2 regions of the Paenibacillus sp. ATY16 genome follow, and region 2 is predicted to be linked to the other one. Evidence: predicted binding sites of a transcription regulator. Region 2 holds the regulator's gene; the other holds the start of a gene.
The links. The regulator NrdR, encoded in region 2, represses ribonucleotide reductase genes. The targets are predictions, from matches to a motif close to AACACNATATATNGTGTT.
Positions count from the first base shown of each region.

Region 1: a site for NrdR is predicted at 10,268-10,285, ahead of CFI03_RS15080 (adenosylcobalamin-dependent ribonucleoside-diphosphate reductase). Genes of this name have one in related genera too.

Region 1 is NZ_NMOK02000023.1:459,413-474,192, forward strand. Features, by position in the region: gene CFI03_RS15045 (hypothetical protein) at 1-525, opposite strand, end outside; gene CFI03_RS15050 (sensor histidine kinase) at 608-1,945, opposite strand; gene CFI03_RS15055 (response regulator transcription factor) at 1,938-2,627, opposite strand; gene CFI03_RS15060 (COG4705 family protein) at 2,710-3,501, opposite strand; gene CFI03_RS15065 (DedA family protein) at 3,661-4,272, opposite strand; gene CFI03_RS15070 (alkaline phosphatase family protein) at 4,796-5,665, shown strand; gene CFI03_RS15075 (glycosyltransferase family 4 protein) at 6,165-7,262, opposite strand; gene CFI03_RS15080 (adenosylcobalamin-dependent ribonucleoside-diphosphate reductase) at 7,612-10,206, opposite strand; gene CFI03_RS15085 (DEAD/DEAH box helicase) at 10,538-12,322, shown strand; gene CFI03_RS15090 (YqhG family protein) at 12,319-13,251, shown strand; gene CFI03_RS15095 (hypothetical protein) at 13,404-14,294, shown strand; gene CFI03_RS15100 (YqzE family protein) at 14,291-14,479, opposite strand; gene CFI03_RS15105 (N-acetylmuramoyl-L-alanine amidase family protein) at 14,627-14,780, shown strand, end outside.
Region 2 is NZ_NMOK02000022.1:14,544-29,323, reverse strand. Features, by position in the region: gene phoU (phosphate signaling complex protein PhoU) at 1-479, shown strand, start outside; gene polA (DNA polymerase I) at 610-3,282, shown strand; gene mutM (DNA-formamidopyrimidine glycosylase) at 3,383-4,246, shown strand; gene ytaF (sporulation membrane protein YtaF) at 4,360-5,064, shown strand; gene coaE (dephospho-CoA kinase) at 5,110-5,706, shown strand; gene CFI03_RS11895 (lytic transglycosylase domain-containing protein) at 5,703-6,269, shown strand; gene CFI03_RS11890 (alpha/beta-type small acid-soluble spore protein) at 6,352-6,564, opposite strand; gene nrdR (transcriptional regulator NrdR) at 6,682-7,149, shown strand; gene CFI03_RS11880 (VOC family protein) at 7,223-7,606, shown strand; gene CFI03_RS11875 (SGNH/GDSL hydrolase family protein) at 7,699-9,426, shown strand; tRNA gene CFI03_RS11870 (tRNA-Ala) at 9,493-9,568, shown strand; gene CFI03_RS11865 (TetR/AcrR family transcriptional regulator) at 10,172-10,804, shown strand; gene CFI03_RS11860 (substrate-binding periplasmic protein) at 10,844-11,740, shown strand; gene CFI03_RS11855 (amino acid ABC transporter permease) at 11,832-12,476, shown strand; gene CFI03_RS11850 (amino acid ABC transporter ATP-binding protein) at 12,496-13,242, shown strand; gene CFI03_RS11845 (OsmC family protein) at 13,266-13,688, shown strand; gene CFI03_RS11840 (DUF4830 domain-containing protein) at 14,055-14,459, shown strand.

The DNA of each region.
Region 1 (14,780 bases), on a different contig from region 2:
AGCAGCCTTGTCGATTCCGATTAATTCAAGCGCCTCTGCCAGATTCCAGTCTTTACTTTCTTGTTTGGCATTTTCTTTATTGAGCGGTTCAGTAAAGATTCGTTCTGCCTCCATGGATGCCTTCTTCTGTACGTTCTCCTTCTCCTGATTGGTGATCTTTTCAGGATCAAGATTAGCTAGAATCTCATCACTGATTTCCTTGGTCAGATCATCAATCAGCGGTTGAAGTTCTTTGCCTTTTTCTTTTGCGATGTCTGCCAGTGACTTACCGGCTTTCTGAGCTTGCTCGAATGCTGCTTGATCCAGACCAAGCTTTGATTTAGCGATTTCCAGCACATCCAGCTTTAGCTTATTGCCCTTGTCTGTGTCTTCTTGCTTTCCGGCTGTCCTTATTGTTTGAGCATCAGCATAGCTTGCTTTCTCTTGTTGTTTACTGTTCAGGCTGTTGTCTGCTGCATAAGCGGATACCGGTACGGCAACCGCAATCAATAGCGCTGCGCCTGCAAGCTTCCATTTTCTCTTCATTGATTTATCCCTTCCTTATTTGTTTTTACCTCCCATCAATAGAAGGCTATGTGATATAAGATAAGGAAACATTCTGAAAGGATCATGAAATGCTCGGTAGGGTTACCCGAAAAATCGTTCCTTTCTTCGGCTCGGTCCACACTTCAATCCTTGCGTGATGAGCATCGACAATTTGTTTAGCAATCGCAAGCCCAAGTCCCGTCCCTTCGGACCGTCGCGTGCGGGCTTTATCCATCCGGTAAAACCGTTCAAAAATATGCGGTAAATGTTCATTCTCGATTCCGAAACCTGTATCCGTTACCGTGAAGGATGCCTTCTGCGTGTTCACATCCAGGGCAACCGTTACCCTGCCGCTTTCACGATTGTACTTTATCGCATTTTCAACCAAGATAAGGATTAGCTGCCTTATTCGCACTTCATCTGCCTGAATCATTGCATCATCCTCTGCAGTTCTCCCTGGGCTGGTATCCCATTCCAGAGATACATTCTTCGACGACGCGATCGGCTGAAGCTGCTCAATGACTTGATTAATGGTGTACCACAAAGAGAAACGTGAGAGTGCAAGCTCAATCCTGCCACTGTCGCTGCGTGCAAGTATAAGCAGATTTTCAACAAGCCGGCTCATATGATGAATTTCTCGCCCCGACTTCATTAGTACATGACGATGAAACTCCGGAAGCTTATCCCTTTCCTCATCCAACACCTCATAAGCGGATCTCAATATACTTAGCGGCGTTCGAAGCTCATGAGACGCATCACTGGTGAATTGCTCCTGCCTTTGAAAAGCATTCGCAATCGGTTTCATGGCGCGGTCAGCTAACAAATAACCTGCAACTCCGCCAGATAATAGCAGGACTAGAGCAAGCCCTGCAAACGCCCATCTTAACTGCGTTATCAACACGGCATCGCTCGTTATTTCCTGTGCGACAATAACCCTATATTCATTGAGCTCCCCGCTTGAGATGACCAACGCTCCAATTCGGAATGTACGTCCATCCGCTCGAACATTATGGTAGTCATGAGCTGGCTTTTCGAGAACACTTGGCAATAGTGCATTTATCGGAAAAACCTCTTCTGCCACTTCATCCTTTAAACCCAGTTTTGTCGCTGAGGGGGATTCGAAAATGATTTGCCCATGAGGATCAACTAACCATGCCATTTGATTCAATTGCAAACCCGAGGGAGCATACCCCTTTTCCGAATTCTCATAAGAATCGAACAAGACGTCACCCTTTGGAGATTCCAGCAGCTTTTGCAGTTCTGACTTGTATTGACCGCTTAACGTCGTAAGCTGATTGTCCTCTGTCGTCGTTAGCATATTTTGTACCATCCATAGAGAAAAAACCGCAGTTATCATTAAGATAATACCTACGGTTAGAGAGAATTCGCGTGTTAGCCGTGTTCTCGTTTGTTTAAACATGCGTGCCCCCGTCCACTGTCAGCCGATAACCGGCACCATATACGCTTTGAATAACTTTAGACTCAAAGGGCCCGTCCAATTTTTTTCGAAGTAATTTGATGGTGGCATCAACAACGTTTAGGGTTACATCCGAGCCGATTCCCCATACATGATCAAGCAGCTGTTCGCGTGATAAAACTTGTCCAGCATGACGCATTAAACAAACAAGCAATTGAAACTCGCGTCTCGTAAGCCTAATAGCCATGCCTCCACGGTTTACTTCAAATCTGTTTAAGTGCGCGGTTATATCCCCAAAGGATAATGTATCCGATTGAAACCCGCGCTCCTGCCTGCGGAATAAGGCGATCAGCCGCGCCTCCAGCTCTTCGAATGCAAAAGGCTTTATCATGTAGTCATCTGCTCCAGCATGCAGCCCTTCCACCCTGTCTTGTACCGCATCTCTTGCTGTCAGAAGCAAAATTGGCGTATGATCACCCTTACTTCGAATCTCTTTCACGAGCTGTATACCCGTCATCTCCGGCAGCATCCAATCCAGCACATAGACATCATAATAACCTTTTGTAATGACTTCTTTTGCCTGAGAGCCATCCTTTACCCAATCTACCACATGGTATCTTCGCTTAAGTTGATACTCGGTTAACTCGCCAAGCGTTTCATCGTCTTCTGCAAGCAAGACGCGCATGTTATCTTACCTCCTGCAATTTCATAGACCTTAAATATACCAATAAACTATGAAATGAGCATGAAAATAAGAAGATCCTCCATTACTGATTAACAGCGACCTGCTGACTCTCCTCCATCTTTGCAGGGGTACCGCCTCGAAAGACAACGAGAAGCACAATCACAATCAAGAGGACTAGACTAACGAGTCCTTTGCTGTAACCAACTCCGCCATTGCCTGGTGCAGCAGATAGCCAATCCGCGAAGGACGCGCCCACAGGACGAGTCAAAACATAAGCGATCCAGAAAGCTGTAATTTCTTTCAGATGAAACAGCCGATAACATAATGCGGGTATGAATAGCAAAGCAAAGAACATTATTCCGGAATCCAAATATCCCAAATGCATACTGGAGGCTGTTAAATCGCCTGCAGAAGTGCCGAGAGCGAATGTGGTCAGTACCGTCATCCAATAAAACACTTCTCTGCGGCGCGTGTTAATGCTATGAATCGATAAGCTCTTCTCCTTCACATACCAAATTCTGAAAATGGCTGTAAGCGAGGCAATAAAAAAGAGAGTTGAAACCGTATTTCCCAAACCAGCTCGTATAACATCAGCTGCTGTAGTACCAAATATGCTTACCATTATGACAACCAGCCAATACAGACTCGCGATATACTTTTTCGACTTGAACTGGAGAACCATAGCTGCAACAAAAATCGCTACACTTATGGGCACGGAGAGGAATGGATTTAATTTTTCAAATAAAAAATCTGATGCCACTTCTCCAAGACCAGTTGTAATTAGCTTCGTTATCCAGAAATACAACGTAATTTCAGGTACTTTTGCTAGCATCGTTGTAGCTTGTGGGTTAATTTCCGTTTTATAATTGTACATGACTATCCCCTTATTTTTCAGATTGAGTACGACTTTTTATGAGCGTAACAATAGCCCCTGCAATTAAATAAATAACTGGCTCTCCACCGGGCGAGTAGTCATACTCAAAATGCTCCATGATCAGATTTGAGGTTGATGCATGTATCGCCGCCGTATCCATCAGACTCTCGTCCGTTTCCTAATAAGGAGCCAATACGCAAATAGTCCAACAACTACTATCGCAACAGCATAACTGATCGGATGCAAGTAACTCTCCAATACATCCGCATTCGCTCCCCATTTAAAACCCGCATAGGCCAATGCAATATTCCACGGAATACAGCCTAAAAAAGTATATAGCAGAAATGTAGAGAACTTCATCTTAGCTATGCCCGCCGGCAAGGATATGAAAGTTCGGATAAAAGGAAGATTTCTGGTAAAGAATACGCTCATTGCACCATATCGGGTAAACCACTTCTCCGCTTGATCAAGATGCGAGCTTCTAAAGAGCACATATTTCCCGTACTTATTAAGTATTTTCCTTCCGCCAAGAGATCCAACTTGGTACGCAATTATTGACCCGAGAACATTTCCGAGTACACCTGCGATGACCACCCCCTGCCATGATATCGTTCCGTTAGCAGCAGCCAGACCCCCGCTTAATAAAATGACTTCACTCGGAATAGGTATACAAGCACTTTCCAGGACCATACCGATAAAGATGCCGTAGAGGCCAATCGCATCAATTAGTTGGACCGCTAAATTCGAGATCCAATCCATAATACTTTGCATATCTCTAATAACTCCTTTCCAAGCTATAAATGAAGCATCAGTTCCTTGTACTTTAAAATTCAATTCTCAACGAGCTGTGAACATCCGATTAAATTTTTATTAACTATTATGAAGTAAATAAAAAAGTCTGATCATGGGATCAGGCTTTCATCCTTTGCAGCGGTAACCTGCATAATACCTTGATTAACCAAAAAAAAATGGTAACTTGCGGCACCTTGCTTAAAAGCTGATTATGTTCTTTTTGTAACACAGCCATTCACATCCCCCTCTCAAGTGATAACGAGAATTTATCAATTTTTTTTCTGTAGGATAGCGTAAAAAAATGAAAATTATATTAACTGGATATTAATATCAAGGTAAAAAATAAAAAGAGCCGGACTTTAGTCCGACCCTTGCACATCCCATTAAGCCAATGTGAAATAAATCTTAAATAAATATTAACTCGATCATAGGGTGCATCATTTTGGAGAAATACGAGCTATGATAGTAAAACCCCGGGAAAATAAAAAAGAGAGGGCTAAAAATGAAAATTGGAATAGTTAGCGTTATATTTGTTGTACTTGTACTGTATGTAACAATGGGTCTATTTGCAAAGCAAAACCCTAAAACGGTTCATGCTTCTAAACCCACATCGCAAACCAGACTAGCACCGGATCATATCGTCATCGTAGTAGAAGAGAACCATTCCTACAAAGAGATTATAGGGAATAAAAATGCCCCTTATATTAATCAACTTGTAAAAACCGGTGCCAATTTAACTAACCATTATGCAATTGAACACCCCAGCCAGCCGAACTACATTGATCTTTTTTCCGGCTCAAATCAAGGTGTCACCGATGATAAACCATCCCATACTTTTAAGTCGGACAATTTAGCTAATGAACTTGTAAAGCACGGCTACTCATTTGGAGGTTATTCTGACGGATTGCCAAGTGTAGGATTTACCGGACCCTATGACCTGAAAACTCTGTATGCTCGAAAACATAACCCTTGGGTTGATTTCACTAACGTTCCCGCAAAAGTAAATATGCCGTTTACATCTTTTCCAAAAGACTATAGTAAGCTGCCAACTGTTTCCTTTGTTATCCCAAATCTAAACCACGACATACATGACGGGACGATTAAAGGAGCAGACGATTGGTTAAAGACGAACATGGCAGGTTATGTAGAATGGGCTATAAAACATAATAGTATCTTTATTCTAACGTGGGACGAAGACGATATGAGTGCTAAGAATAAAATTCCCACTATTATGGTTGGACAAAAAATTAAACATCAAGCCTACACGACCAAAACAAACCATTATAATATGCTGCGAACTATCGAAGACTTCTATGGATTACCGGCTCTTGGTAATAGTAAAAACGTTACACCCATAAATGTATGGAAATAAACAGAGATTCAGAAAGTCTATTCGCTATGCCAAGGAGGAAAAAACACCCAATGATGGTTGATCGCATATCATAAATAAAACACTAACAACTAAAAACGGATTCATTTCGTCTTTTTGCTGTTAGTGTTTCGTGTTTCTAATTCATATTAGGTCATATCGTAGTAGCTATTTGCTAAAAAAATGAGAAGTCATTAAATTAAGTTATATTCGCTTCCTTTAATAAGTACTGCAGCATTTGCTTCTGATATTGAATACGAGTAGATATTGGCAGTGATAATAACCGTGTCGCCTTTATCGTTACCACTAATCAAGTAATATGGGATCACCTCCGCAATACTCTCATCGTACCAGCAATAACCATAGCAATAGAGGCAGTGAGTCGTGCAGTAGATTAATAAAGGCGGATTATATTAAGTCATAAGGTGAAGGCGATTTTTTATATGATATTCAAATCGTATCCAAAAGCACTTGCAGCAATGCTGCTAAGCTTCTTTATGGTTTATGAAGTCCTCTTTTTCTTAGAATTAGATGATGCATGCTTATATACGGTCATTAGCTTATAGGCCATTTTGCTCCAACTGAACCGCTCGACCGCATCTTTTCTTGCTTGTTTGCCCAATTTCGAAGCTAGATTTTTGTCACCCGCTAGCTTCCCAATCCACTCGGCATGTGAATGAGGACTTTTGTATTGTTTAACGAGATACCCGTTCGCCCCATGTCTCACTATTTCTTTAATCCCTCCGATACTGGATGCAACGACGGGAAGTCCAGAGGCCATAGCTTCCACATTGACAAGCCCAAATGCCTCATGTCGCTGTGAAGGACACACGAAGCAATCTGCGTTCTTGTATAGCTGGTGGACCCTATTATGAGGAATCATTCCAGTAAAGCGCGCATTTATACGATATTTTCGTACTAATAATCTAAGGCTATTGATATAATTCGCTTTACCTCCCCCGACGATGATCAATCTTACTTTGGGATATTTTCTTTTCATAATTCCAATTGCTTGGATAATAACCGGTACACCTTTACGTGGAATAATTCGTCCTGCAAACAGGACCTGGAAGGTATCAGACTTCTTTTTAGAGTCATTAGGTTTGAACCGAATGGTGTCCACACCTAGATATACTGTTCTTATCTTAGAGGATTGCGTTGGAAACAAGCGGGATAAATTACTTTTTAATGAGACACTGTTCGCAATAATCAAATCGGCCTTATCCAAGCTGGTTGCCACAGCTTTAGTACGTGGAACAAAAGTGAGAGAATGAAGGAAAAGCGAAACCGGGGTTAATGGGAAGGCATGCTTCACTTTAGCCATATAGTGGGGACGATTATCCACTTGTATAATATCATAATACTTTCCTTTGATATAACGCAGGACCGATGCGATGTATTTCTGTGAACTTCCCGAAGGCACTCGAACAATAGTTAAGTTTCCATGGTTACTAACATTTGGTAAACCTGACCTTTGTCTGCTGACAATCGTAACCTTATGACTTACAGCAAGCTGCTTAGCAATTGCCAGCATACATATTTCAACCGATCCATTGCCCGGAACCGGTAATTGCTCCGGAGCAACCATAAGGATCTTCACTTAACCTCCCCCAGTTCATTTTTAGTGTTTTTGCAATATGTTCTAGCTCAATCGATTTCGAGTGAATTAGATAATACCTGCTACTTTGGAAAAATAATTATCTGAGTATGGCTTTGGCTTTTTAGTAATCGCTCAGACAAAGAAAGACAGAAATCAACTCTTCTGCCTTTTACCAAAATGGCGTTGAAATATTTTATTCGTTTGAACTTTAAACGACCTCTTTTAATGCCTATTTAAGTAAAATGAGATCAATGTCTAACACGTCCATAAATCCGATGCAGATAATCACCTGAGATACCGCTTCATATAAAAAAGCCCGAATCCGAAGGGATCCGAGCTTAATTAATTTCTAATTACACTTGCTATAGCCGCAGTTGCTGCATTGCTTGCAGCCTTCGACATTAATCAGCGAAGCCGATCCGCAGGATGGACATAAGTCGCGAGAGGTAACTTCGCCATGCTTATGCGAATCCTCTACGGCAGGTGCTGCGGCGAAAGCCAAGGCTGGTGCCTCTTTTACCGGCTCATACGCAGCCGCCTGCTCATTCGTGCTCTCGATATGAATTTCCAGCGCCTTCGCTACCGCGTCCGCGATGGATTCTACGCGGTTGGCTCCAAAGCCGATGGCACCGGTTCCGCCAATGCCTTTGAGATGCTTGATCAGGAGCTTTGCTTTGTTGCCGTGATCCCCGTAACGAAGGAACAAGGAGCATACGCGGCCAAGCGCTTCCGCCATCGCGAATACGTCGGAGCCGGCTTTGCCTACGTTCAGGAAGATCTCGCCCGGAATGCCGTTCAGATCGTTAATCGTAATATAGGCCATGCCGAACGGCGTGTTTACTTTGTACGTTGCCCCGCGAAGAATTTGCGGACGGCGCTTATATTGCTTGTCGAATTCCTGCTCCGCCTGCGGCGATACCTTCGCGTTAAGCGCCGTATTCAGCGTCTCGAGTTTATCTTCTTCTTTTACCGCTTCCGCAGCTGCAGCCGCTTCAACCGCCGCATCCGGCTTCGCGTCTTCCTTCTTCGTCGACAAAACTTGAACGTCGCGGCTGCCGTCGCGGTAGATCGTAACGCCTTTACAGCCCAGATCAAACGCCATCTCGTACAGCTCTTTCGTCTCTTCAACGGTAAAGTCGCTCGGACAGTTCGCCGTCTTCGAAATCGAGCTGTCGACCCAGCGCTGAATCGCCGCTTGCACGCGGATATGATCCTTCGCCGACAAATTCATTGCCGTTACGAAGTAATCCGGTAGCTCTTCGCCAGGGTGCGCATCCTTCCATGCCTGCGCGATCGGCACCAGCTGTTTGTCGAAGCCTAGACGGCTTTGACGGAAGTATTCGAAGGCAAAATACGGTTCGATGCCGGTCGACGTACCAACCATCGTACCGGTGCTGCCCGTCGGAGCCTGCGTAATAACGGTCACGTTACGCATGCCTTTGGCCAGAACCGCTTCGCCTACCTCCGGGAATTCGGACACCATGTTTTTCATAAAGCCGCTTTGCAGAAACTTCTCCGCGTCGAACGCTTCGAACGAGCCTTTCTCCGAAGCGATCTCAGCCGAAGCGAGGTAAGCCTCCCGTGCCATAAAACCGTATATTTTATCGAGGAACAGAAGAGATTCAGGGCTGCCGTAACGGACACCAAGCTTGATCATAAGCTCGGCAAGGCCCATCGTGCCAAGGCCTACGCGGCGCTCCTTCTTCTGATTCTTCTCATTCTCTTCGAAATGATAAGGGGTTGTATCGATAACGTTATCGAGGAAGCGAACGGACCATTGGGTTACCTTCGCCAGCTCTTCCCAATTCACGTCATGCTTGCTCTCATCGTAAAATTTGGACAGATTAATCGCGGACAGGTTACAGACGCCCCAGCCCGGCAACCCTTGCTCGCCGCAAGGATTCGTGCAAATAATCGGGTTGAAATACCAGCTGTTCGACATTTGGTTGTAGTATTCCATAAAGACGACGCCAGGCTCCGCCGACTTCCATGCCGATTCGATAATCGTATGCCATACGTCGCGCGCCCGAACCGTTTTATAATGGATAACCCTCTTGCCAAGCTTCTTCCATGCTTCCAGATCGCCGTTCCACAGCTCGTCGTAATCGGTTTCCTTGGTGTCCGGGAATACAAGCTCCCAATCCAGGTCTTCCTTCACGGCTTTCATAAACGCATTGCTTACGCATACCGACAGGTTCGCATTCGTCACTTGCCCCATCGTTTGCTTGACGGTAATGAAATCGAGCACATCCGGATGCCAGTCGTTAATCATAAGCATAAGCGCGCCTCTGCGGCTTCCGCCCTGTTCAATCAGGCCGGTTGTATAGCTGAACAAGCCCCCCCAGGATACGGCCCCGCTGGAGGATCCGTTAACGCCAGCGACAATGGCGCGTCTAGGACGCAGCGAAGACAGGTTGATCCCCACGCCGCCGCCGCGCGCCATAATTTCCGTCATCTCCGACAGAGTCGTCATAATGCCGCCGCGGCTGTCCTTTGGCGAAGGAATAACGTAGCAGTTGAACAACGTCAATTCTTCGCTCGCGCCGGCGCCGGCAGCAATGCGGCCGCCAGGAACCAGCTTCCAGTCATCGAGAATGTAACGGAATCTTTCCGTCCAGGCACGCCGCTTCTCTTCGCCTTGCTCGACGCCAGCCATCGCACCGGCCAGACGGTCCCACATCTCTTCCGGAGTCTTTTCTATAGTAAGCGTGAGTTTCTCCACGCTGGATGTCACGGTATCTCCGCTTCTAAGCTTGACGGTCACTTCGTCGCCGCTGCGTCCGATGACTTCCCCAACCTCTTTGGCCGGGAATTTCGGATCATCCTTCGTCAGGACCAGTACGACATCCCCTACTGCGGTATTCTTTGTGTCCGCGTTTTTCCAAGCATAACGGTCCAAAAATATTTTTTCGCTAAGGCCTTCCAATTTCTGAGTCATTGCCATCCGATTGGTCCTTCCTCCCATGTCCCTTATATCGTGTACACACCTCTTATCGCATGTGTCGGGCACCATATATTGTGTGTACTGATTATTATACTATACTACATATCGGTATCCACAGTTGTTTTTACCTATTTCGCCGCTTTTCTCCGCTTACATTGGCTATTCTCTTTCTATTGCTTGTCCTTTCGCTAATTTTACTGCTTATTTACTAAGATTTGATGAAAAAGGCCATACTAGTGACAACTATCTCTATTCGCAAAAGGAGCTGCCTATCGTGACCTTTACTATGAATGATCAGGCGAATGTGAATCCCGCCTCAACGGAAGCTAATATGGTCCGGCGCAAGCTTCATCCGCTTGTAGACCTGCAATGCGACCGCACCTGGTTCGACGAGCTTCAGAACCGGGTCGCCAAAAATGGTCCTTGGGACAATTGGACGCTCTATCAGCTGACGATGGAAGCCGAGCAGGCCAAGCGGGTCGACAGCTTCGAACAGCTGCAATGCTTGCGAACGCTCCCCTCCTTCGAGCCGATGCCGCATCAAGTGGACACGGCACGCAAGGTTGTTCACGAGATGGGCGGCCGCGCTATTCTCGCCGATGAAGTTGGACTTGGCAAAACGATTGAAGCCGGACTCGTCATCAAGGAATACATGGTGCGCGGACTCGTCCGAAAGGCTCTGATTCTTGTTCCGGCTTCCCTCGTCTTGCAATGGGTGAGAGAGCTGAATTCAAAGTTTGGCATCTCGGCCGTCGCTCAAAAGAAAGAGCATACGTGGCAATACGACGTTGTGGTTGCCTCTATAGATACGGCCAAGCGCGATCCGCACCGCGAGATTATTCTGGGCCAGGATTACGACATGATCATTATTGACGAAGCCCATAAGCTCAAGAACAAAAAGACGACAAACTACCAATTTGCGCTCCAGCTCCGCAAAAAATATTGTCTTCTTCTTACGGCTACTCCGATTCAGAACGATCTGGATGAGTTATATAACCTTATTACGCTGCTTAAGCCGGGCCAGTTAGGAGGTCAAAGCGAGTTCGCAGCCAACTTCGTTGTCGACAAGCGTCTGCCGAAAAACGAAGATCAGCTGCAGGATGCGCTGTCCACCGTCATGATTCGCAACCGGCGCGGAGATGGCGGCATATCGTTCACCAAGCGCGTCGTGAAAAATATCCCGCTGGAGCTTTCTTCCGAAGAAAAGGCTCTCTATGACGCGGTTACGGCATTCGTTCGGGATCGTTACAAGGAAGACGGCGTCGATATGATGAGTATGCTTCCGCTTGTTACGCTGCAACGCGAAGTATGCAGCAGCCGGGATGCGGTATTTATTACGCTTGTTAATCTGTTCAAGAAAACGGCCGAGGATTCTCCGATCCGCCCGAAAATCTGGGAGCTGGTTGAATTCATTAAACAGATCAAAGCCAATACCAAAGCCGAGAAAGTGATGGAGCTTATTCAGCAGATTAACGACAAGGTCATCATTTTCACCGAGTATCGGGCATCGCAGGAATATCTGCTTCAGTTCTTCCGCTCGCATAATATTTTGGCCGTACCTTACCGGGGCGGCATGAACCGCGGGAAAAAGGACTGGATGATGGATCTGTTCCGCGGCCGCGCCCAAGTGCTTATCGCTACCGAAGCCGGCGGCGAAGGAATCAACCTGCAGTTCTGCCACAACATGATCAACTTCGATCTCCCGTGGAATCCCATGCGCGTCGAGCAGCGGATCGGCCGCGTTCACCGGCTTGGTCAGAAGGAAGACGTCAAGATCTATAATTTGTGTACGCTCGGGACCATCGAAGAGCATATCGTGAACCTGCTGCATGAAAAAATCAATCTGTTCGAGCTTGTCATCGGGGAACTCGATCATATTCTCGAACGGTTCGAATCGGATGCCGGCTCCATCGAACAGCAGCTGGCGCGGATGCTGCTCGAATCCGAAGGAGACGCCGTTCATCTGGAGCAAAGGCTTAATCATCTGGGCTCCACGATATCCAAGCTTCGTGAAGAGAAGGAGACGGATACGCCGGATACGCCGGATACGCCGCAAGGACCAACCATCCTGGCACAAATGACCGCGCTAGGCCAGAAAGTCGAGGTGAGACCGTGAATTCGAAGCAGGTCCACAAATACGTACAACGGTTTCTTGAAGCCACACAATGCTCGATATTGGAGAAGTCGCCTGCCCACTTCACGGTTAAGCTTTCCCCTGCTGCCGACCGTGAGCTTACGAACCGTCCCTTCTACTGGAGCTTTGTTGACCGCACGGGCTCCGATCCGGAGACGATGACTTACCTGTTCGTAACGGACAAGGAGAAATACGAGGAGGAGCTTGCTGCCCCGCCGCCAACACCAGGCCCCGTAACAAACGCCGTGGATGCGGCTTTAAACCGTTCGTTCGGATTCGTAAACAACAATATGGCCGGCGGTATCCGCACGCCAAGGGAAGATCTTTATTTCGGCTCCCGCAAGCTAGAGCAACTGTTTGGCGCAGCCAAAAACTCCGGCAGCTACGTGAACCTGTTCCAGGAGCCGGAACGGAGGTCCAGCACTCCGTTCCAATCGACACCTTATACCGCATGGCTCGGAGTCAATATGCGTGTCGAATTCGCCTGCGACAGGAAACGCGAGGAAATTCACAGCTATGGCGTCTCTCTCGCAACGGGACTCGTGATCGAGAACTTCTATGACCGCCTTAAAAATATGAAGCTTACGCCGCGGCTGCCATCGAATATTCATTTGACCCGCAATGGTCTTTCCCATGCCAAGGCATTAGGCGTTATCGAGACTTCGCTTGAACGCAAGCTCAGAAATTACGACTATACCTGGGCTTCCGATGCCGCGGCAAGGCTGGAGGAAGAGCTCGATAGGATCCGGCATTATTACGATCCGATGATCAAACACGCCGAAGAGGATGCCAAGGCAGCCATCGAGGAGCAATTCAACCAACGCCAGACCGAGATCAAATGGCAGTATGAGCCGCGGGTGACGGCTTCCGCCATTAACTGCGGTATTTTCCACTTGGAAGGCATTGAATAGAGACAATCAGACGGCATTCGCAGCAATACGCCAAAAATAGAACAACCGATTGACGTACGCCCGCGACAGGTTCCAACAGCCTTCTGCGGGCTTGTCCAATATAATGAGACCATGTCAGAAACAGATGCAAAAGAAAGAAAGGATGTGCCAGGGTGAAAAAGTGGATTCGACAAACGGTTATAGCCGCATTGGTGGTGTCAACATTCCTTGTCACGGCTCAAAGCCTTCAGGCGGAATCAATGCCGTCCGTAACGGCTCAACAGGAAACGGAGCTTCAATCCGCCGTACGAGGCTGGATGGACGAGCTTGCGAAATTACCGGAGTTCAAAGCGTGGAGTCATGCCGAATTTACCGTGTCGCCTCTTGGACCCGGCACGCATAGCTGGATAGCGATTGTTAAGGATAAAGGTCAACCGGCCGGATACCTGGTTATTCAGGCGAAGGAAAATGGCGGGTTTGCGCTTGGGGAATACGGAACGGGGGAATACTTGTTTGACCAGACAACGCTGCATCAATCCCTTGCGCAGCTGGAGCTTCTCTCCTCTCTGCCTAATACGAACCAAGCTTTATATATTCATCCGTTACTGGCCGTCTGGGACGTGAACGGTTCAGCGGAAAATACGTATTTGGACGGAATGAGCGGTGAATGGCTGCCCCTGCAAAAAGCAACGTTGGAGAAGACAGCCAAGGCAGAAGAAGGGCTTGCCGCACGTTACGCCCTGCAAGGGAACACCTTGATTCAAAGAGCCGTGAAAAGCCGTTCTTTCGATCCGTACAGCGAAATGCCGTGGCTGACCGAGAAACCTATACCAGCTTCCGCCGAGGATACCAGCATCGTGCTCAAAGCGCTAAGCTCCAAGACGCCTCTCCGTTTTACGGTAGAACGCTTTAATAATGAGATGCTCTATGTATGGTCGGTAACCGGGTATCACAGCTGGGGGGATGGCAATGTCTATGCCGCTCTGGAAACGGATGAGCTCGGCAGCAGCACAAGGTACATTCCCCTCAAGCTTCTTGCCGAGCTCGGTCATTTCTATCGCTAACGTTCCGTACGGCCTTTCCACCATAGCAATACGCTTGCCCCGCCCCATCCGAACCAGCGCGACAGCCAATGCTCCCTTGCAGCCTTGGCTGTCGCTTTGGCTGCTTTTCGTTCATCCCTCGGCGTCTCGATGTAGTTCACAAATTCCACGGTCACGTATTTAATAAGATCATGTCCATTTGCCACTGCCCGATCACCTCTTCGGTTTATTTGTTACTAGAAGTTTGCCCGGATTGTCCAGATCGTAAACATGCATGAGTTTTCCTTCAATAAGCCACGCTATCGATAGCTGCTTTGCACGCAAGTCTTGGCATATTGAAGGAGGAATTCAAATTGTTTGTCATGCGGGTTACCGTTTTTGTGCTTATCGGCTTGCTTAGTCTTGCGCCCCAGCTGTCAGCTGCCGTTCCGGAAAACAAACAGCAAATTGCGCACGCTCCCGAGGACGGTTGGACGATGCCTTCGGCTATCGTGTTGATCGATGCCG
Region 2 (14,780 bases):
GCTCGAAATTGATTGCGACGCAGCAGCCGGTTGCGAAGGATCTGCGCCGGATTCTGGCTGCGTTCAAGATCGCCTCCGATCTGGAGAGAATGGGCGATCTTTGCGTAAACATTGCGAAGTTTGTTATCCGTCTCGAAGGCCAGCCGCTTATCAAGCCGTTGATCGACTTGCCGCGCATGGCGGAAATCGTACAGACGATGACGTACGAATCGATTCAATCCTTCGTGCAGGAAAACGTGGACCTGGCTTACAAGCTGGCAACGGAAGACGATCAGGTCGATGCGCTTTGCGCTCAAATCTCGCGCGAGCTGCTGTCGCTTATGATGGAGAACCCGCGTAACATCTCGCAGGCAACGGTTCTGAACTTCGTAGCCCGCAATATCGAGCGGATTGGTGACCACGCGACCAACATCGGCGAAAGCGTCGTATACCTCGTAACCAACAAACGTCCTGACTTGAACACGCAGCATAGCATTTAAGAAGTTAAAAAGAAGCCTGTTATCCGAGTGACTCGGGTAACAGGCTTTTTATTATGGCCGGCCGCCGGCGAGAAGTTTGCTTCATAAATATGGTATGATAGAGGGTAGAATGATTAGGTGAGGTGTCTGAATGGACAAGTGGATATTGATTGATGGCAATAGTATCGCAAACCGTGCCTTTTATGCGATGCCGCCGCTTACGAATTCAGCAGGTTTACATACAAACGCGGTGTTTGGATTTACGACGATGCTGCTTAAATTGCTGGAAGACGAGAAGCCAACCCATGTGCTGGTTGCATTCGATGCGGGTAAAGTGGTATTCCGCCATGAAGGCTATACCGAATATAAAGGCGGCCGCGCGAAAACGCCGTCGGAGCTGTCGGAGCAATTCCCGGTAATGAAGGATTTGCTGAAGGCCTTCGGCATTTCGCAATTCGAGCTGTCCGGCTACGAAGCCGACGATATTATCGGAACGCTGACGCGTCTTGCCGATGAGCAGAAGGTTGAGACGCTGGTCGTAACGGGCGATAAGGATATGCTGCAGCTCGCTTCGGACAACGTTACGATAGCGATTACGCGCAAAGGGATCAGCGAGGTCGAGCACTATTCCCCGGCTGCCATTGAAGAGAAATACGGATTGAAGCCGATGCAGATCATCGATCTTAAGGGACTGATGGGCGATGCATCGGATAATATTCCGGGTATTCCGGGCGTAGGCGAGAAGACGGCGCTGAAGATGCTGCATGAGTTCGGCACGGTCGAGGAAGTGTTGGCGAATACCGATAGCCTCAAAGGCAAGATGAAAGAAAAGGTCGAGACGCATAAAGACGATGCGATCATGAGCAAAAAGCTGGCTACGATCTTCCGCGAGGTACCTCTTGAGCATAGCGCAGAGGATATCCGTTACGAAGGTTACCAGCCGGCTACGCTTGCCGATGCGTTCCGCAAGCTGGAATTCAAGTCGCTTATCGAGCGGCTGGATCTGAATGGAGCAGGCGCGAAAGGTGGCGAATCGGCTGCTCCCGCTGTAGAGCTTAACATCGTGGTTATTGAATCCGATAATGACGGTGAAGCGCTGAAGGACATGCTGTCCGCATTGCAAAGTACGGAGCATGGCTTGTATGTGGAAGCAATCGGCGAAAATCCGCATCAGGCGGAAGTATTGGGACTTGCCGCGGCGGTTGGGGATAAGGCGTACGTTGTGCCTGTATCGGCGCTTCAACAACCTTTCGCGGCGGAGCTGCGGAAATGGCTCGAGGATGCGGACAAGCCTAAAAACGGTTTTGATACGCATAAAACGGAGCTAGCGCTTGGCTGGAGAGGAATCGAATGGCGCGGCGTGGCGTTTGACGTGCAGTTAGCCGCCTATCTGCTCGACCCGACCGACACGAACCTGACGTTAAATGCGTTATGCGACCGTTACGGCCAGTCTTCGGTTCCTCATGACGAAGCGGTGTACGGCAAGGGCGCCAAATTCAAAGTACCGGACAACGAGACGTTGTACCGCCATCTGTCCGTGAAGGCGGATGCCGTCCGTAAGCTTACGGTTCTGATGCGCGCAGATCTCGAGAAGCGGGGCATGAACGAGCTGTATTACGAGCTGGAACAGCCGTTGTCCGTTGTGCTGGCCGGGATGGAGCGCCAAGGCATCAAGGTTGAAAAAGCCGAGCTGGAGCGTCTCGGCAGCGAGCTGGAGAGCAAGCTATCCGCAGCCGTGAGCGAAATCTACCGCTTGGCTGAAATGGAGTTCAACATCGGCTCTCCTAAGCAGCTTGGCGAGGTATTGTTTGAAAAGCTCGGACTTCCCGTACAGAAGAAGACGAAGACCGGCTATTCGACAGACGCGGAAGTATTGGAGAAGCTGGCTCCTTATCACGAGATCGTTCCGTTGATTCTGCATTACCGTACTTTGTCCAAGCTGCAGTCCACGTATATTGAAGGTCTTCTGAAAGAGGTTCGTCCGGAAACGGGCAAAATTCATACGTATTACCGTCAAACCATTGCGGCAACGGGACGTCTCAGCAGCCAGTTCCCGAATCTGCAGAACATTCCGATCCGGCTTGAGGAAGGCCGTCAGATCCGCAAGGCGTTTGTGCCATCCGAGCCGGGCTGGTATATCCTTGCGGCGGACTATTCGCAGATCGAGCTGCGCGTTCTCGCCCATATTTCCGGCGACGAGCGGCTCAAGGAAGCTTTTATTAACGATATGGATATTCACACGAAAACAGCGATGGACGTATTCGGCGTATCGGCTGATCAAGTGGATTCGAATATGCGCCGCTCGGCGAAGGCGGTTAACTTCGGTATCGTATACGGCATCAGCGATTTTGGTCTATCCCAGAACTTGAATATTACCCGCAAGGAAGCCGCGAAGTTCATTGAGCAGTATTTCGAGGTGTTCCAGGGCGTACGCAAGTATATGGACGATATTGTTATGCAAGCCCGTCGCGACGGATTTGTGACGACCTTGCTGGAGCGCCGCCGTTATCTGCCGGATATTAAGGCCTCCAATTTCAATCTGCGCTCCTTCGCGGAACGTACGGCGATGAATACCCCGATTCAGGGTACGGCAGCCGATATTATCAAGCTGGCTATGGTGCGCATGGACGAGACGCTCCGTGAGCGCGGTCTGAAAAGCCGCATGCTGCTGCAGGTGCATGACGAATTGGTATTCGAGGTTCCGGAAGAGGAGCTTGAGCTTATGAAGGAGCTTGTTCCAAGCACCATGGCCGGGGCGCTGAAGCTGGATGTGCCTCTGAAGGCGGACGTGAATTACGGAGTCAACTGGTACGAGGCGAAGTAATACTCGGCAGCGAAAGTTTCGCCTAAGCAACGGGATTGACAAAAGTATCCCGTCCCGCAGCCCAGCCGAATCGGGTATAATGGGTTTGAGGTGAATAAGAATGCCTGAATTACCAGAGGTAGAAACGGTTAGAAGAACTTTAATTGAATTAGTCGCAGGCAAGCGAATTGCTTCGGTAGAAGTGAAGCTGCCGCGTATCATACAACGCCCGGCTGAACCGGAGGCGTTCGAAAGGGCGCTTGCCGGACGGACGATCCAAACGGTTGAGCGTCGCGGAAAGTTTTTGAGAATCGTGCTGGACGGTCTCGTGCTGGTCTCCCATCTTCGGATGGAAGGGCGGTACGGCGTATTTCCAAGCGACGAGCCTGTTGAGCTTCATACGCATGTCCTGTTCCACTTCGATGACGGAACGGATCTAAGATATAAGGATGTACGCCAATTCGGCACCATGCATCTGTTCGAGCCGGGAACGGAATTCGAGATGAAGCCGCTGAGCAAGCTTGGTCTCGAGCCGCTGGAGAATGAGGCTTTTACAGCGGAGGCCTTGAGAGGTTTGCTTGGAAAAAAATCAGGCTTAATCAAGCCGCTTCTTCTAAATCAGGAATATGTGGTGGGGCTTGGCAATATTTATGTGGATGAGGCTTTGTTCCTTGCGGGCATTCATCCGGAGCGGACGGCCGATTCCTTGAAGAAGGCGGAATGGATCCGTCTCCATGAGGCGATCGTATCGACGCTTGCGAAGGCTGTTGCGGCAGGAGGCTCATCCATCAAATCCTATGTGAACGGACAAGGCGAGATGGGAATGTTCCAGCACCAGCTGCTGGTGTACGGCAGGAAAGACGAGCCTTGCACAAGCTGCGGCAGATTAATCGAGAAGTCGGTTGTGGGCGGAAGAGGAACGCATACCTGCGCAAGCTGCCAGCCTTTGCCCAAGGCACGCAAAAGGGCCGTCCCGCAGGTTTAATGCACCGTAACGATTTCCCCGCATATGCTATTGTTGTTACGAACAATAGGCGGATGTCTAGATAAGCGCGTTGGCGCAGCTAGAGACATCCGGTATGCGGGGAGGGCTGCGGGTTGTTCGCGCATTTTGCTTCTTTGCTGGTGCTTGCTTTTGCCGTCAGTGTGGACGGCTTCGGAGTAGGCGTGACATACGGATTGCGGCGAATAAGAATACCGCTCTTGTCGGTTGTCATTATCGCATGTTGCTCAGGTTTGGTCATCTTTTTATCGATGATAGTGGGTTCATGGATTACGGGGTATTTATCGCCTTTTGTGGCTAAGCTGATTGGAGCGGTTGTACTTGTCGGCATTGGCACTTGGGCGCTGTTGCAGCTTAGGCGAAGCAGCCGGGAAGCGGGAGCTGCCGAAGGCCAGGCCGAAGGAGATTCGGATCATCCGGCGGGGACCAATCAGGAGCTGATTGACCGCACGCATCCGGTTCTTGTCGTGATCGTTGAATTGAAGCGCCTGGGATTGGTTATACAAATATTGCGGACTCCGCAAGCCGCCGACGTGGATAAGTCGGGAACGATCTCCGCTACCGAAGCGTTAATGCTTGGCGTAGCCTTGTCGTTCGACGCATTCGGCGCCGGAATCGGAGCGGCTATGATCGGATTATCTCCTTTATTAACGCCTATTATGATTGCTGCTGCGAGTGCTTTATTCCTGCTAGGCGGAATGCGGTTTGGCTTCCGGTTCTCGAACTGGAAAGGCATGCAGGCGATATCGGTGCTTCCGGGCATTTTATTAATCATAATCGGTATTTTAAAGCTGTTATAGAGTCACAAGCAATACGCAGGAGTTACTTGAACGGGGTGAAAGCTAATGAAGATCGGTTTAACCGGCGGGATCGCTACCGGCAAAAGCACCGTGGCTGCCATGCTGGCGGAACGCGGTGCGATGCTGGTCGATGCTGATCAGGTTGCGAGAGAAGTTGTTATGCCCGGCGAACCGGCTTTAGAAGCGGTCGCCTCCGCGTTTGGACAAGCTGTTATACATACGGACGGAACATTGGATAGGAAGGCGCTTGGCGGTATTGTGTTCAACAACCGCGATTTGCTCGCGCAGCTTGAGAATATCCTTCATCCGGCAATACGTAACCGCATGCAGCAGCGGATAAGGCAGTATGAAGAGCAGAACCCCCGGCAATTGGTCGTTGCGGATATCCCTCTTTTGTACGAGACGGGTCAAGAAAAGCTGTACGACGGGGTGATGGTCGTTTACGTTCCTCAGGCGCTGCAGTTAAAAAGGCTGATGGAACGGAACGGTATAGCGGAAGAGGAAGCACAGAGACGCATTGGACTTCAAATGGACATTGAGCAGAAGAGAGGCCGTGCGGACTGGGTTATTGATAACAGCGGTTCACTTGACGAGACTAGGCGGCAGGTGGGCGATTTCTGGAAGAGCAAGGGATTGCCATGAAGTGGTTACTTCGGAAAAGAGTGCTGCTTATTCTGCTCATTGGCTTCATTGGCGTCTTATTTCTTAATTCCAATTGGCTTGCCCGGATGATGTATCCGATTCAATATAAAGAAGACATACGCGCAAGCGCATCAAATTACGGTGTTGATCCGCATCTGATTGCGGCAATTATACGGACGGAAACGAATTATTCGACCGGACAAGTCTCCAAAAAAGGGGCGCTTGGCCTCATGCAGATTATGCCGGATACGGCGGACTGGATCGTGAAGCAGGCGGATTTCAACAATATCACAAAAGATATGCTGCAGAATCGGCCGGATGTCAGTATCGAGGTAGGGGCATGGTATTTGCAGTCCTTGCACAAACAGTTCAAGCAGAATACGGTAGCCGTTATTGCCGCTTACAATGCCGGTCCCGGCAATGTAAAAAAGTGGCTGGATACGGGGAAATGGGATGGCAAGCTGGACACAACGGATCAAATTCCGTATGGGGAAACCCGTCACTATGTACAACGCGTTATTTATTATTATAATAAGTACAAAGATCTTTATCCTGTTATTTAACTTGGACAAGAAGAAGCCTTGGCTGTCCGCCGCTTCAGGACGGAACAGCCAAAGCATCTGTTATACATGACTGATGAAATCATTATTGGCGGCCAGCAAGGGATTGTTCGGCAATTTGCACTAGGCGGCGAGTAATGTTACCCCCGATGTAGCCTGCGTCTTTAGTAAGCAGGTTGCCGTAGTAACCGTCTTGCGACAACGCAATGCCCAGCTCTTGAGCGACCTCATATTTCATTTGGTCCAGTGCTGCAGTAGCTTGCGGTACAAGTACTTGGTTGCTGTTGTTCGAGCTCATTGATGTTCACCTCCTTGCGGTTGGTAAATGTATTATGTGCGGAATTCGCAACTTCATTCAGGTAACGACTGGAAATTTCTTTAAAAATAAAAACAGGATTCGGAAGGAGTGAAAAAAATGAAATGCCCTTACTGCGATTTTGCCGGTACGAAAGTGCTTGATTCCAGGCCAGCTAACGAGAACAAGTCCATCCGCAGACGGCGTGAATGCGAAAAATGCAGCCGCCGTTTTACAACCTTCGAGATGATCGAGGAAACACCGCTTATTGTAATTAAGAAGGACGGGAGCCGGGAAGAATTCAGCCGCGATAAAATTTTGCGCGGTCTGATCCGTGCATGCGAGAAGCGTCCCGTCTCGGTTGAACGACTCGAGGTCATCGTCTCCGAAGTAGAGAAGGAGCTCCGGACGACAGCGCTCGCGGAAGTCGAAAGCCGCGAGATCGGCGAGATCGTGATGAGCCAGCTGTATCCGGTTGACGAAGTGGCTTATGTGCGCTTTGCATCCGTGTACAGACAGTTCAAGGACATCGACATGTTCATGAAGGAACTGAACAGCTTGTTATCCAAACATCCAATGAACAATTAATTTTACTGCGTGAATAGTCCTCCCTATACGGGTTGGACTATTTTTGCATCTATACAAGCCGGGAGTTGAGGAAATGGTAAAGATTGAAGCATTGGATCATCTTGTATTAACCGTGGCCAGTATTGAGAAGACGGCAGCTTTTTACGAAAAGGTGCTGAATATGGAGGTCATCGTCTTTGGCGATAACCGAAAGGCGCTGCTATTCGGCCGGCAGAAGTTCAACCTGCATGAAGCGGGTAAAGAATTTGAACCGAAGGCAAGGAACCCTCGTCCGGGGTCTGCGGATTTTTGCCTCGTTACGAAGACGCCGATGGATGAAGTCATCCGGCATCTGGCTGCTTGCGAGGTGCAAGTCGAAGAAGGACCGGTCGCCCGTACGGGGGCAGTAGGGACAATCGTATCGGTGTATTTTCGCGATCCGGATTTTAATCTGGTGGAAGTGTCGAATTATGCGTAATTTCTTCTATAACATCTTTAATTTCTACCGCGCGGGCTCGATTGATGTTTCTCTATAATGAATAGAGATACTCGGAGCAGGAGGCGATAGCTTTGCGGAATAGCAGCTTTACAGGTCCGGCAGCACCTAAAGATCCGAACGAGAAACGAAGCGGATTTTTTATTCTCTACGATACCATAATAGAAGCTAGCCCTCGTCAAGACGGGAAGTTTACGGAAGAGATTTACCTGGAAGGAAGGCTGAGCGAGAAAGCCAAATTTTCCGGTGGCGTTGAGGACGAGGGAATATTGACGCTTCTATCTAGCTGTAATGGGTTTCGCCAGCTGGTACATAGCATGGGAATAACGGTGAACCTTCATGATGACAGCAACCGATCGGACGTATTCTTCAGTCTGGAGAATTGGGGGAAAACAAGCAAATACGAGTCAGGCACCCGGATCCGGATTCCTTGTGAAACAGACGGCTCGGAGAATGTAGTTGTCTTAGCCGATATCGAATGGTCAGCGGATGATGACGTGCCCGGTAAGTTTGCTTTTGAATTTGACCAAGCCGGCGTCCTTGCGACAGTAAGTATAAGGCTGTACCTGAATGATGGATACGAAGTTCCGGAGAAGGAAGTTGAAACACCGGTTGAATTCGGGACGGATGCTTACCGCGGGATGATCGCCAAATCGCTGTTGAATAGAGGCAATACCAAACGGTTAAAGGCCGCTATGGAGAAGGCAAGACGAGGCGAGGATGTCACCATTGCCTATATAGGCGGTTCCATAACGCAAGGAGCAGGGGCGAAGCCGATTCATACGGAGTGTTATGCGTTTAAAGCTTATGAACGTTTTAAAAGAATGTATGGTGAGGTTGGAGCTGACGGTAACCATATTCATCTTATTAAAGCCGGAGTCGGGGGTACGCCTTCCGAGCTTGGAATGATCCGTTATGACCGGGATATTTTGCGGGATGGAGCTTCCGAGCCGGATATCGTTATCGTTGAGTTTGCCGTAAACGATGCAGGGGACGAGACAAAAGGGAACTGTTACGAAAGTCTGGTGCTCAAAGCCCTCAACGCGGCCAACGCGCCGGCCGTTATTTTATTGTTTAGCGTATTTGTGAACGACTGGAACCTGCAGGACCGTCTTTCTCCTGTCGGATGGCATTACGATCTTCCAATGGTAAGCGTAAAGGATGCCGTGGTCGATCAGTTCAAGCTGACCAAGCAAGAAGGGAATGTCGTTTCCAAAAGGCAATTCTTCTACGATATCTATCATCCGACGAATGTTGGCCACACCGTCATGGCGGATTGCTTGGCCTATTTATTCGAAGAGACGGATCGTTCGGTGGAGGATGCAGAAGACATAGTGACCGATAAGCTCCCGGTTATCGGGAATGATTTCGTGGATGTGCGGTTGCTGGATCGGAGCAGCTATGAAGGTGTTGCTTCGGTAGAAGCGGGTGGGTTCGATCAGAGCGACATCGACTTGCATTTCGTTGAGATGGACAGCAATCCCTTCGGAACGCCGCAGTTCCCTCATAATTGGATGCATTCGGCTGAGTCGGGAGAGAGCAACTTCAGAATGACCATTAATAGCAAGCGCCTTTTACTAGTGTTCAAGGACTCGGGCAGCCCGGATTTCGGCAGTGCCGAGGTCTTGGTGGACGGTCAGTTGGTGGTGACCGCAGATCCTCATGCGATCAATTGGACGCATTGCAATGCCGTTATTCTGTATAACGAGCAAGAGACAAGAGAGCATATCGTCGAGATCAGAATGGCTTCCGGACAGGGAGACAAGAGGTTTACGATACTAGGGTTCGGCTATGTGAAGTGAATGTAAAAAAAGACAAGCAAAATGATTGACAGTGTGGAAATGTCTGTGCTATTATTTTGCTAGTCCGGGGCCATAGCTCAGCTGGGAGAGCGCATCGCTGGCAGCGATGAGGTCAGGGGTTCGATCCCCCTTGGCTCCACCAAATAAGAACTTTAACGCAACCTTAACGGTTGCGTTTTTTTATTGGTGGAATGCCAAGGGGGAGATGAACCCCTATAGATTCGCCCGCGCGGACGCAATGAAATGAGAAGGCCACGAAGGCATGCTTCTAATGGAGGAGCACGGCGTGTGAATCTACCGCTAAAAGTCATCTTCGATTACGCTTCTTCCGCTATTCAATAAAAGATTCAGACATCCCATGATGAGAAGACGAGCAGAGCATAGTCGGCTCCTCCTTGGCTCCACCATAATAAAATGACTCGAAACCCTTGTTTATCAAGGGTTTTTTCTTTAAGATGATCATCGGCAGTAAGGTACCTGTTTTCAGTAATAGAACATACGGGTTTTCACCTCGCGTAGATCATGCAATCGTAACGCTGTTTTTTGGATTCTGGTATAAAAAGGATAATGAAGATCTTTTTAATGGCGTGACAGAATGGTAAAACCTAACGATAAAGCAAGCTTTATGCGCTTGCTATCGATTGCGTAACTAAGCAGCTCATAAATGCTTGACAATATCATAGAAAACCTATAGGATTTAATCATTAACTGACTGACTAGTCAATCGGGTGGAGGTGGGAACAGATTGAGCGGAGAGAAAGAAGCCCAAATCAATAGCGAGCGCAGAGAGCATATTCTGCAAATCGCCTTAAAGCGATTTGCCAAGGACGGTTATCACGCTACAAAAATTTCCGATATTGTCGCTGAGGCCGGTGTGGCCCAAGGGACGTTTTACTGGTATTTCAAAAGCAAAGAAGCGATTGCGCTGGAGCTTGTGAAAGAGGGAAGGGAAAAGCTGCTTGACGTCATCGGCCAAGGATACCGGAGGGAAGCAGGATCCGTGCAGGATATGGTACACGCTTCCGAAGCTCTGCTCGAAAGGCTGTTTCGGTTTGCGGAGTCCAACCGGTATTTAATAGAGCTTATTCTTGGCAGCGGTGGAGGCGTTGAAACCATCCGTCATGCGATTGGGGAGACAAGAGCTGCTCTGGAGAATGCCTTTCTTCTTAACATCCGCAGGGCAATCGAGTTAGGGATGCTCCCGGGTTCCATCGATGCCGAGTTCCGTGCCACGATGATTATGAGCTTGATCGAAGGCGTCATTTCACGCTGGTTGCTCGGGTTCGCCCCGCCAGGCAGCGGGATCGAATTCAAAACCGCTGAGCAGCTTGCCGCCGAGACAGCCAGGTTTGAGTTTTTTGGTCTGCTTGGCGTTTAGTTTGTACACATACACAGATTAGAGATAGGAGAGAAAAGCATGTTAACCAAAAAGAAATCCAGAAATACTCTGTTCCTAACGTTGTCCGTCTTATTGCTCGTTGTTCTGGCTTTGGCCGGCTGCGGTTCTAATAGTAAAAGCAATAATGCGCCAACCTCGTCTCCTGCCAATAATGCCGCAAATGCCGGAAGCTCCGCAAATGCCGGAAGCGAAGATAATTTATTGAACAAGGTTAAAACGGCGGGCGTTATTAAAGTAGGATTAATGGGTACTTACGCGCCTTACAACTTCCTGAACGACAACAAGGAAATCGATGGTTTTGATGCCGACATTGCAAAAGAAGCAGCCAAACGCATCGGCGTTAAAGTCGAGTTTGCTCCGCAGGAATTCTCCGGACTGATCCCTAGCCTGCAAGCCGGCAAAATCGATGCCATTATAAGCCAGGTTACGATTACCGATGAACGCAAGCAGCAAATAGATTTCACCCAGCCGTATATTACGAATCAAGTTAAAATCATCGTAAAAGAGAATAATAACTCGATCACGAAGCTGGAAAACTTTAAAGGGAAAAATATCGGCGTAGGACTCGGCACAAACGATGAATCCTATCTACGGAATGAAGTGCTGCCGAAGGTTGGGAGCTTCAAGATCAAAACGTATGACGATGTGATTACTTCCCTGCAGGATTTGAATGCTGGCCGGATCGATGCCACGATCAACAACCTGTATGCCTTGAAACCGATTGTCGATAAAAACGGCTTTAAAATTAAAGCGGTAGGCGACGCGATCAAATCCGACCAGGCGGGTATCGCGGTCCGCAAAAACAATCCGGAATTCCTGGCCGCACTCGATAAAGCTTTGACCGATATGAAAGCTGACGGTACCTATAAGACCATTTTCAAAAAATGGTTTGGGGAAGAGCCATCGGCCGAGTAAGAAAAGTGAAAAGGACAAGGCCATGAGGAATGCGTATTCTGCCATGGCCTTCTCGTTTTAACCAAGGAATCAAAAGGGGATTCAAACGACAATGAATCTGGTATGGGATAACTTGCCTTTCTTGCTTAAAGGCGCTTATTATACGCTGCTTGTTACCGTTATATCCATGTTTTTCGGACTTATTATCGGCTTGGTAGTCGCGATTGCCCGATTAAAGGGTAACCGGCTGATCCGCGGAATCGCCCGCGTATATGTATCCATTATTCGCGGTACGCCGCTTCTCGTCCAAATATTTATCGTCTATTACGGGCTTGTCGATTACGGAATTACGCTGGGCCCGCTGACGGCAGCTTACGTGGCATTGAGCATAAACGTAGGTGCCTATCTGTCCGAAACCTTCAGAGGGGCGATTCAGTCGATACCCAAAGGTCAGACGGAGGCCGCTTATGCGACAGGCATGACGGGCTGGATGACGATGAGAAGAATCATTCTGCCGCAAGCGGCCCGGGTGGCCATTGCGCCTATGGGCAATACCTTTATCGGCATGCTGAAGGAGACCGCACTGGTGTCCGCCATTACGGTAACCGAGCTGCTTCGTTCAGCGCAGCTTCTAATCGCCCAATATTACGTCTACATGCCATTTTTCCTTGGGATTGCTGCCATGTATTGGATCATGAGCACGGTGTTCTCGGCCATTCTGAATGCGGTCGAGAAACAGTTGTCCAAAGTATATTAAGGCTTGAGGTGGAGCAAACATGATTCAAACGACAGGACTGTCCAAGTCTTTTAACGGATTAGAGGTTTTGAAGAGTATCGACCTGCGCGTCGCTCCCAAAGAAATCGTTGTTTTGCTTGGACCAAGCGGTTCCGGCAAAAGCACGCTGCTGAGGAGCCTGAATGGGCTTGAGGAGCTGGACGGCGGATCGCTTGAGGTTAATGGCGTTCGAGTGGAGGCGGGCATGCCTTCCAAGAAGAAACAGGCTAGCTTCCGGGAAATTCGTCGTCATACGGGAATGGTTTTTCAGCAATTTAACTTATATCCGCACAAGACAGCGCTTGGCAATGTGATCGAATCGCTGATGACGGTGAAGAAGATGAAGAAGGCAGAAGCCGTGAAGATCGGCGAACGATTGCTGGACCGGGTTGGGCTGCTGGTTAAGAAGGACGAATATCCCTCCAGGCTGTCCGGCGGCCAGCAGCAGCGGGTGGCCATTGCCCGGGCGCTGGCGATGGAGCCGGCGATCATGCTGTTTGACGAGCCTACCTCAGCCCTTGATCCCGAGCTTGTCGGGGAGGTGCTGGAGGTTATGCGCCAGCTGGCCCGGGATGGGATGACGATGGTCATCGTCACCCATGAAATGAAATTTGCCCGCCAGGTCGCTAACCGAATCGTGTTTATGGACGGCGGCGTGATCGTGGAGGAGCAGGAGCCGGAGAAATTTTTTCAGAATCCGAAGTCCGAAAGATCCAGAAAGTTTATCAATCAACTTCAGGAGCATTAAAATACAGAAAGCGGGTAATCATCATGAAAGTCATGACAACTTGGAATGGAAAACGCTTGTTCACATCAGTCGGGGATTCCGGTTATCCGGTAGGAATGGACGCAACGCCGAAATACGGCGGCGACGGCAAAGGCGCGACGCCTATGGAGCTGCTGCTGGCCGGGCTGGCCGGCTGTATCGGCATTGACATCACCATGATTCTGGACTCGTTTCTTGGTCAGATCACTTCGCTTGAGATCGAAGCGGACGGTACCCGGAAAGAGCAGAATCCGACCGGCTTTACCGCCATTGAGCTGATTTTCCGCGTTGAAGGGGAAATTCCGGATTACCGGATTTGGAAAGCTATTGAAATGGGCAAGGAAAAATATTGTGCCGTATCGGATTCCCTGAAAGCCGACATCAGCTACAGATTGATTCTAAACGGTCAGGAAGTTTTCCGGCCTTAACAAAGCACGCCCGCCTCTCACATCCTTCTCGTCTGGCACAAGAAGATAAAAGAAGACAATGACAAAAAGAATAAATTCAATGAAAAATGAGCCTCTAGAATTGCGTCTAAGGCTCATTTTTCGTTCAGGGAATCGTTTATTGACCCCTGATTTTTTGATTTTTCAAAAAAAGTACTTTTTGCAGGGCTCTACGTGTAAGGTCATTATTTCATTCGAAAAAATATGGATTAGACTAAAAATAAAATTTAGATTGAGAAAAATATAGTTTTTGAATGTTCGTAAACGTCGTTAAGCGGGCAGAATAGCTGAAACACTGCAACCTTCATGTGGGTCTTTGCGTCTCAAATCTAATAGAAAATGACGGGGGTGGATTTCATTAAGAAAATTCTAGTTTTATTTGCGTTTTTTTGTCTTGTGTTCCTGATTTGCAGTAAAGAAACAACGGAGCGAAATAATGTTAACCCTGTTGAATACCTTCTGTCGTTTGGTTGGCATATTGAGGAAAAATTTAGCGAAAGAACGCAAGATGCGAATAAACCTGTGGATTTGGATGCAATGTACACAGGTATTGATTTGAAGCCATATAAAGAAGTTCATATTACAACCTACTTACTGAAAGAAAAACAAAAAACAGGAAAGAAATTATACGCTGACATTTATCAAGTTAATGAAGATATTATTGGTGGATACGGAAGTGCAGAAGGTTGGGTGCCTGGGACTTTTTCTTTGAAGGATAAAGAAGAGTTAATCAAAGAAGGACTAATAAAATAAATAAATAATTAAATAATTAAATAGCGTGTTCACCTTTATTACGCTATCGGGAAACTTTAGTTGAACAACCCATTACAGGCGAGGAGTTCAAATGGAACAAGAACTTGAAAAACAAACGCTGAGATTGTTAGGAGAAAAGTAAGAGAAAAAATCAAACCATTAGGTTTTAAAAGAACGAAACCTAGTTTTTATACAAGGCTCCATGAAGACATACAGTTTATCCATATTCATAAGTTTTCCTTTGGTTCTGAATTTAGTGTGCATACAGGGGTGCGATGGTTGATAGATTGATTTTGAAGCAGTTGCTTTAAACGGGATAGA